DNA from 2 places in the Sphingomonas daechungensis genome. Region 2 is predicted to be linked to the other one. Evidence: predicted binding sites of a transcription regulator. Region 2 holds the regulator's gene; the other holds the start of a gene.

Region 1 (3,990 bases), 1.6 Mb from region 2:
CGCGGTTGACCTCGATCTCGCTGCGGCCCGGAGCGATCAGCCCCTCGCGCTCAATCGCGTCGAGCATCGCCAGCGCCCGGTCCTCGGCCGCCGTGAGCTCCTCCCAGCGGGCATGCTCCACATCCATGAAACCGACATATAAGGAAATCTTTATATGTTCAAATTCTGCGCAAGTTCGCCCCAGTTCACGTCAGGCACCGGATCGTAGGGAGGATAGAAGCGCCCGTGGCGGCTGTAGAGGCCGTAAACCCAGGTGAGCGGACCGCCGTAAATCTCCGGCAGCGGATCTTTGACTGCGCTGCTCCACCGCAGCTTGGGATTGGCGCGGACCGCTTCCAGATCGACGGGCCTGCCATCGGCAGTCAGCCCCGCCCAATGGGTCTTCGAATCCACGATCATCCAGCCGCGGCTGGTCTCGACTTCGGTCAGCGCATGGGATGTCGTGTCCGGGGTCAGCAGCGAGCGTAGTGCGGATCCGGATTTCGCCGTGCTGTACATGGACGCATGGCGGGTCCGGAAGCCGTTGGCCTTCAGCGCCGTCTCGATCGCGCGGCTGCGATCGAAGCACGCACCGTGACCGGCGCGCAAGAGGTCCACGATCTCCCGCGAGCGGCCGAGCGGAATGCCGCGTTCCTCCGGCGACGCTGCAAGCACGCGATTCTGCACGCGGAGGATGAACGCGACCTGCTCATCGAATGTTCGCTCTAACGGCACGTGTTCGGGCAATAGCTGCCGCACCGCCGTCAGGTCGTTCGAAGTCGGCCTGGCCGGAACCTGCTGATACCACAGCACAGCAATGGCCGCGCCGAAAACGGCGCCGCCGAAACCCACTCGTTTGCGCACCCGACGCCGATACGCCTGAAACAATCGGCGTCAAACAGTTGATGCCGCGGGGTCGAGACCCAAATCTGAACCACTGCCATTCCGAGAGGGTTGTCGTGCCAAATGCACGGTCTCAATCCCCAAGCCATCACCCTCGTCGTCCTGGCCGCGGTCGTTCTCGCCATGATTTGGGACAAGCTTCGATCAGACGTCGTTGCGTTGACGGGAGCCGCCATCTTGCTGCTGACCGGCGTGGTCCGGCCGATCCAGGTGCAGAGTGCCTTCGCCAGCCCGGCGATCATCGCGCTCGCGTCGCTCTTCGTGATTGCCTACGCGATGGAACTGTCGGGGTTGCTGGATGCTTCGATCAGAGGGCTCGCCAGCTTGTGCCGCCGGATCGGCAAAGCGGGCCTGTGGATCGTCATTGCTCTTGCGGAGTAGCCTCATCCTTCCTCAACAACACACCAATCGTCGTACTCGGCGCGCCGGTAATCCGCGATGCGGCAAGATCGCTTGGGCTGTCTCCCAAAGTCTTCCTCATGCCGTTGTCCTACGCAGCGGTGCTTGGGGGCTGCTGCACGCTCATCGGAACGTCGACCAACCTGCTTGTGAACGACATGGCCGGCGTCGCCGGGCAGCCCAAGTTCGGCATATTCGAAATCACCCCTGTCGGTCTCGTGGTGGCCATCTCGGGCGGGATCTACCTGATGTTCTTCAGCGGCAGGCTGATTCGGGGCAACGGGCGCAACGGCGAACCCGTGGCGCTGGAATCGACGGAATCGACGAGTCTTGGCCTCATGGGGGGTCAGGTCGGCACGGCAACCGCATTCGCATCGGAACGACCGTTGCGTCTCTTGAAGGCTTTTGCGTCGTTGACCGTTTTCATCTCGGTGATCGTGCTTTCGGCACTCAACTTTGCCCCGATTGCGGCCTGTGCGTTCGCCGGGGCAGTTTTGCTGATCCTCATTCGGGTGATCACGGCCGACGAGGCCTATAGCGGACTGCGCCCGGATGTCCTGATGCTGATCGCCGGGATGCTGGTTCTCGGGATTGCGCTTCGGGTCTCGGGCGTTGCGGATTCCGCCACAGCCTTGCTGGTGGGCAACCTCGAGCAGCTCAGCCCCCTGCTAGCCCTCATCGTCATTTACGGGGCAACTCTGTTCGCCACCGAACTGTTGTCGAATGCCACCGTCGCCGTCCTGTTCACCCCAGTGGCAGTGTCCATGGCCGAGGCGCTGCACGTCAGTCCGCGTCCATTTCTGGTCGCGGTCATGATCGCGGGGAGCGCCGCCTTCGCGACACCTTTCGGCTATCAGACCAACGTCCTTGTCTATCAAATGGGGGGCTACAACTTTCTCGATTTCGTGAAGGTCGGCCTCCCCTTGAACCTGATCACCTGGACCGCCGCAATCGTCGCCATCCCCATCTTTTTCCCCTTCTGACGCGCGAAGTCCGGACGCAGAACCGGGGCCGCCAGTGATTCAATTTGGGACGATCGTTGCGGCGAAGACTCATCCACAGGATATTTGGTTCACTTGCGATTTATCCGCTTGCGTCCCACGCCAGTTGAGGCACTATAGGTTGTAGCGATTAGGGGGGTACACCCAATTACTGGTGTCTGACGCTGGAATATGCTATTCCAGCGGCCGACCCGAATCGTCCCCGATTTCCACAGGGGACGGTGGTGAAAATGCCCCGCGACGCGCCGAAAACGGCTAGGGTCGCCGGCATGGCTCCGAGTCGAACAATTGGTGAACAAAGGATCTCTTCGGAGGTCGGCAGCGGACGGGGAAGCGTGATGGATTTTTCAACCGGCTCAGAAGTACCGAGCGACGACACCGCAACCGCGGTCCGCACCAGCAAGACGGTCGACGCCCGGGCGTTTGACGTGACCACCGATGAGTCGCGCGATGCCTTGCTGACGGAATTCGGCAAGGAGACGCTGAAGGACCGTTATCTGCTCCCCGGCGAGACCAATCAGGACCTCTTCGCCCGCGTCGCTGCAGCCTACGCGGACGATGCCGAGCACGCCCAGCGCATCTACGACTACATCTCGAAGCTGTGGTTCATGCCGGCTACGCCTGTTCTCTCGAATGGCGGCACTGGCCGCGGCCTCCCGATCAGCTGCTACCTCAACAGTGTGTCCGACAGCCTCGACGGCATCGTTGGCACCTGGAACGAAAACGTCTGGCTCGCCTCGCGCGGCGGCGGCATCGGCACCTATTGGGGCAGCGTCCGCGGCATCGGCGAGCCGGTCGGCCTCAACGGCAAGACCAGCGGCATCATTCCGTTCGTCCGAGTGATGGACAGCCTGACGCTCGCCATTTCGCAGGGCTCGCTCCGCCGCGGTTCGGCTGCCTGCTACCTCGACATCAACCACCCGGAGATCGAGGAATTCCTCGAAATCCGGAAGCCGTCGGGCGACTTCAACCGCAAGGCGCTGAACCTGCACCACGGCGTGCTCGTCACCGACGAGTTCATGGAAGCGGTCCGCGACGGCGCCGGGTTCGAGCTGAAGTCCCCCAAGGACGGCAGCGTTCGCGGCAAGGTCGATGCCCGCACGTTGTTCCAGAAGCTGGTCGAGACCCGCCTCGCGACGGGCGAACCGTACATCATCTTCATCGACGCCGTGAACAAGACGATGCCGAAGCATCACCGCGATCTCGGCCTCAAGGTGTCGACCTCGAACCTCTGCTCGGAAATTACGCTTCCGACCGGCAAGGACCACCTCGGCGTCGACCGCACCGCCGTCTGCTGCCTCAGCTCGCTGAACCTCGAGACGTGGGACGAGTGGAAGGGCGACAAGACCTTCATCGAGGACGTCATGCGCTTCCTCGACAACGTCCTTTCCGACTACATCGCCCGCGCGCCGGACGAGATGGCGCGCGCCAAGTACAGCGCCGATCGCGAGCGCTCGGTCGGCCTCGGCGTCATGGGCTTCCACTCCTTCCTCCAGGCCCGCTCGATCCCGTTCGAGGGCGCGATGGCGAAGTCGTGGAACATGAAGATCTTCAAGCACATCCGTGCGCAGGTCGACGAAGCCTCGATGATGCTCGCCAAGGAGCGCGGGCCGTGCCCGGACGCCGCCGACATGGGCGTGATGGAGCGCTTCAGCTGCAAGATGGCGATCGCGCCGACCGCGTCGATCTCGATCATCTGCGGCGGCAC
Region 2 (3,990 bases):
TCAAGGGCTTGGGAGCTGTTGGCAGGGCGCTGAGCCCAGTCGAAGTGCTGCAATCCGCCGAGCCTGGCTGGCTCGATTCGCTCCGTGATCGCCTCGATCGCCATATCCGCGAGCGGCTTCCGGGGCCGTCCGGGACAATCGCCACTGCGCTTGTCACCGGCGACCAGAATGCTGTTTCGGAGGAGGACGCGGACGCGATGCGGCGGAGCGGCCTTGCGCATTTGCTCTCGGTCAGCGGGCTGCACATTGCCGCCGTCGTCGGGGCGGTGATGTTTCTGGCACTGAAGCTGCTCGCGCTCAGCGAGCGGGTCGCTCTCCGGTTCAATCTCGTCCTGGTTTCGGCTGCGGCGGCTGCCGCGGCGGGAATCGGCTACACCCTCCTGACAGGCGCACAGGTTCCGACAGTGCGAAGCTGCGTCGCTGCCTTGCTGGTCCTTGGCGGAATTGCCCTCGGCCGAGAGGCGATCAGCCTGCGGCTCGTTGCCGTCGGCGCCTTGGCCGTCCTCATTTTCCGGCCTGAAGCCCTGGCAGGCCCGAGCTTCCAGTTCAGCTTCGCGGCTGTGACTGCGATCATCGCGTTGCACTCTTCCGGCTGGGGACAGAACCTCCTGATGCGCCGCGACGAAGGTCCGTTCGCCAAGGCCGGGCGGACCCTCGTCGGCATGATCCTCACCGGCCTGGTCGTCGAAGTCGCGTTGACGCCGCTGGCCTTGTACCACTTTCACAAGGCCGGGCTCTTCGGTGTCGCCGCAAATCTCGTCGCGATCCCGCTGACGACGTTCGTTATCATGCCGGTGGAGGCCGCGGCTCTCGTTCTGGACCCTATCGGCCTTGGAACGCCTTTCTGGTGGGCGTCGGACAAGGCGCTCGCGGTTTTGCTATCGATCGCTCACACCGTCGCCGGTGCGAAGGGCGCGGTTGCGACTTTGCCCTCCATGCCTGCCTGGGCCTTCGCTTCCATGGTCCTCGGTGGCCTCTGGTTCTTCCTCTGGACGACCGCTCGTGTGCGTTTGCTCGGATTGGTTCCCGTCGCGGTCGGGGCTGCCGCCGCTGCCGTTGCGCCATCGCCGGATGTGCTGATCACCGGCGACGGTCGGCATCTGGCGATCGTCGCCCCGGATGGAACGCCGATGATGCTTCGCGATCGGTCCGGCGATTTCATGCGCGATCTGGTGAGCGAGGCATCGGGGTTCGACGACGAGCCCGGACTGCTCGCAGAATCATCGATCGGGTCCTGCTCGCGCGATTCCTGCGTGGCCGTCCTGAAGGCCGGGGCGCGGAACTACCGCCTGCTGGCAACGAGATCGGCGAACAGCATCGACTGGAAAGCTCTCACGGACGCTTGCGCAGAGGCCGATATCGTCGTGTCGGATCGTTGGCTTCCGAAAAGCTGCACGCCGCAGTGGCTTAAGTTCGACCGAAAGTCGCTTGTTGAAACGGGTGGATTGGCCATCTTCCTTGATGACCAGCCCCGTGTCGAGACGGTGTCCCAGCGCGTCGGTGATCACCCCTGGGCCGAGTGACGCTCCTTGCGAACTCGGCTATCGTCGAGCGTCGCGGAATTGGAGACGTGATATGCCGCAATACGTGATCGAGCGTGATATGCCCGGCGTCGGTTCGCTAGGGCAAAGCGATCTCAAGGGGGCGTCCCAGACCAGTTGCTCGGTCCTTCGAGAACTCGGGCCAGAAATCCAGTGGGTGCATAGCTACGTCACCGACGACAAAATCTACTGCATCTATCGCGCGCCCAACGAGGAAATCATTCGCGAGCATGCCGAGCGCGGCGGCTTCCCTGCCAACAAGATCAGCGAGGTTCGCAACGTCATCGACCCGACCACCGCTGAATAGGCTAATCCGCGGTCTGCCAGACGGCGAGTTCGCTTCCCGACGGATCGATGAAATGGAACCGGCGACCGCCCGGAAAGGCGAAAATGGGCTTGGCGATAACGCCACCGGCTTTCGATACTGCATCGAATGCGGCTTCGAGATCGTCGACACGAATGACGGGCAAGGGCGCGGACAAGGCTTCTTCGGGCTGACCGTTCAGGCCGACGTCCACGTCACCGGTGGTCGTGGCGGAGTAATCCGGGCCGTAGTCGGTGAACGCCCAGCCGAAGGCCTTGGCGTAGAAGCCGCGCGTAAGCTCGTAAGCCGTTGCGCTCGGCAATTCGACGTAGTCAATCCGCGCCGCCGACATCAGTAGCGCCGAATGAGGCCAGCGAGCCGCCCCTGAATGCTGACCCGGCTCTCATTGTAGCGCTGCGGCTCGTAGCGCGCGTTGGCCGGATCCAGGCGAATGGTTTGACCTTCGCGTCGATACGTCTTCAACGTCGCCTCCTCATTGTCGATCAGCGCCACCACGATCTCTCCGTCGCGGGCCGTATCGGCTTTCCGGATCAGTGCGAAGTCGCCGTCGAGGATGCCTTCCTCGATCATCGAATCCCCTGAAACTTCAAGCGCGTAATGTTCGCCCGGGCCGAGGAGTGCTGCGGGAACCGCAAAACCCTCCGTTCCCTGGAGGGCTTCGATCGGCGTGCCGGCGGCGATGCGGCCGTGCAGAGGGATTTCAATCGTGTCGTTGGCTGCTGCAGGCACGACCGGGCGTGGAGCGGGCGCGGCAGGGGCCGACGACTCCGGAAGCTTCAAGACTTCCAAGGCTCGCGCCCGATTGGGCAGGCGGCGGATGAACCCACGCTCCTCAAGAGCCGAAATCAGACGATGGACGCCCGACTTGGACTTGAGGTCGAGAGCTTCCCGCATCTCGTCGAAACTCGGCGAAACGCCGGAGTCGTTGAGACGGGTGTTGATGAAGCGGAGCAGTTCGTGCTGCTTGGCAGTTAGCATCGCGCGGCCAATCCCCCTGGAACAGACAGGGAACGTGTAGGCAACAAAATGTTAGCCGTCAATACGACCGCAGACTTTAGCTACCGGTGCTCGTGATCCGTGCTTTCGACGCGGTGATTGCCTTCTCGTTCCGCTTCACGCCAACCGTCTGGCGCATGGCGTTGGTGAACTGCGCGCCATACTCCTCCGCCAGCGCTTGCTGCATTTCCTGCTGGGTACGTCCGATGAGCGCGGGCTGGTTCAACGCATTCCCGGGAATGATCTTGTCCACCTTGACGACGTAGAAGCCTTCGCCCTGACCGCCGGCGACCAACCGCGATTTGCCTTCACCGAGGATGAAAAGCATCGCCAGGGGAGGCGGGACCTGGCCCTGGAACTGGCTCAGCTGGATGCGCCGCGCATTCACCGGCTCGACCTTCACGGCCACCGGAGCGCCCTTCGATGCGTCTGCGAGCGAGCCCTTGCCGACCTTTGAAGCAATGGACTGGGCGAGCTGCTGCGCCCGTTGCGATGCCTGGCTGGCGATCCAGTCTTGGGTTACGCGATCGCGAATGCTCGCCAGCGGGGCCGGGGCAGCCGGAATAACCCGCGCCGGCGCGACCAGGACATAGCCGCCGTCATTCGGAAGCGAATCCACGACGGGTTCATCGCCCTCACCAAGCTCGAAACCGGACTTGAGCGCGGGCGCGAGATCTGCAGGGAACTTGTAAGCCGCATTGGCCGGCGACGTTCCCGACGCAGTCAGCGGCGGGGTCTCGATCGGGGTCAGCTTGCCAGCAGCGGCGGCCTCGGGGAAACTCGCGCCACCATCAAGGGCGTCCTGAACCTTGTCGACGATCGCCTCGATCGCTTCCTTGCGCTTGTCGGCGACCAGCTTCTGGACAATCTCCGGACGAGCTGCCGCCAGCGACTTGCCGCCTTCACGCTCGATCTTGTCGATCCTCACCACGTTCCAGCCGTTCGCGGTCTGGATCGGGCCGATCGTCGCGCCTTCCGCAGCAGCGAATGCCGCCCCGGCGACATTGGCTCCGGCGGTGGCCGTGAACTGCTCCTTGGTCTGGGGGCCGACGGAGATGTCTTCGGGAGTGAAACCTGCAGGCGCGGCCGCCGCAGCGAACGTCTGCCCGCCGCGGATTCGCTGGACGA

The links. Region 2 encodes LexA, which represses DNA repair genes until DNA is damaged. Its sites were predicted from a motif close to GTTCCNCNCTTGTTCT; they were not measured.
Region 1: a site for LexA is predicted at 2,564-2,579, ahead of ABD928_RS06760 (ribonucleoside-diphosphate reductase subunit alpha). Genes of this name have one in related genera too.

The regions. Positions count from the first base shown of each region.
Region 1 covers NZ_BAABJC010000001.1:1,288,244-1,292,233, forward strand. Annotated here, with positions in the region: gene ABD928_RS06745 (M24 family metallopeptidase) at 1-127, opposite strand, end outside; gene ABD928_RS06750 (transglutaminase domain-containing protein) at 151-843, opposite strand; partial or broken gene ABD928_RS06755 (SLC13 family permease) at 946-2,264, shown strand; gene ABD928_RS06760 (ribonucleoside-diphosphate reductase subunit alpha) at 2,621-3,990, shown strand, end outside.
Region 2 covers NZ_BAABJC010000001.1:2,887,645-2,891,634, forward strand. Annotated here, with positions in the region: gene ABD928_RS14930 (ComEC/Rec2 family competence protein) at 1-1,523, shown strand, start outside; gene ABD928_RS14935 (DUF4242 domain-containing protein) at 1,576-1,848, shown strand; gene ABD928_RS14940 (VOC family protein) at 1,850-2,197, opposite strand; gene lexA (transcriptional repressor LexA) at 2,197-2,844, opposite strand; gene ABD928_RS14950 (peptidylprolyl isomerase) at 2,921-3,990, opposite strand, start outside.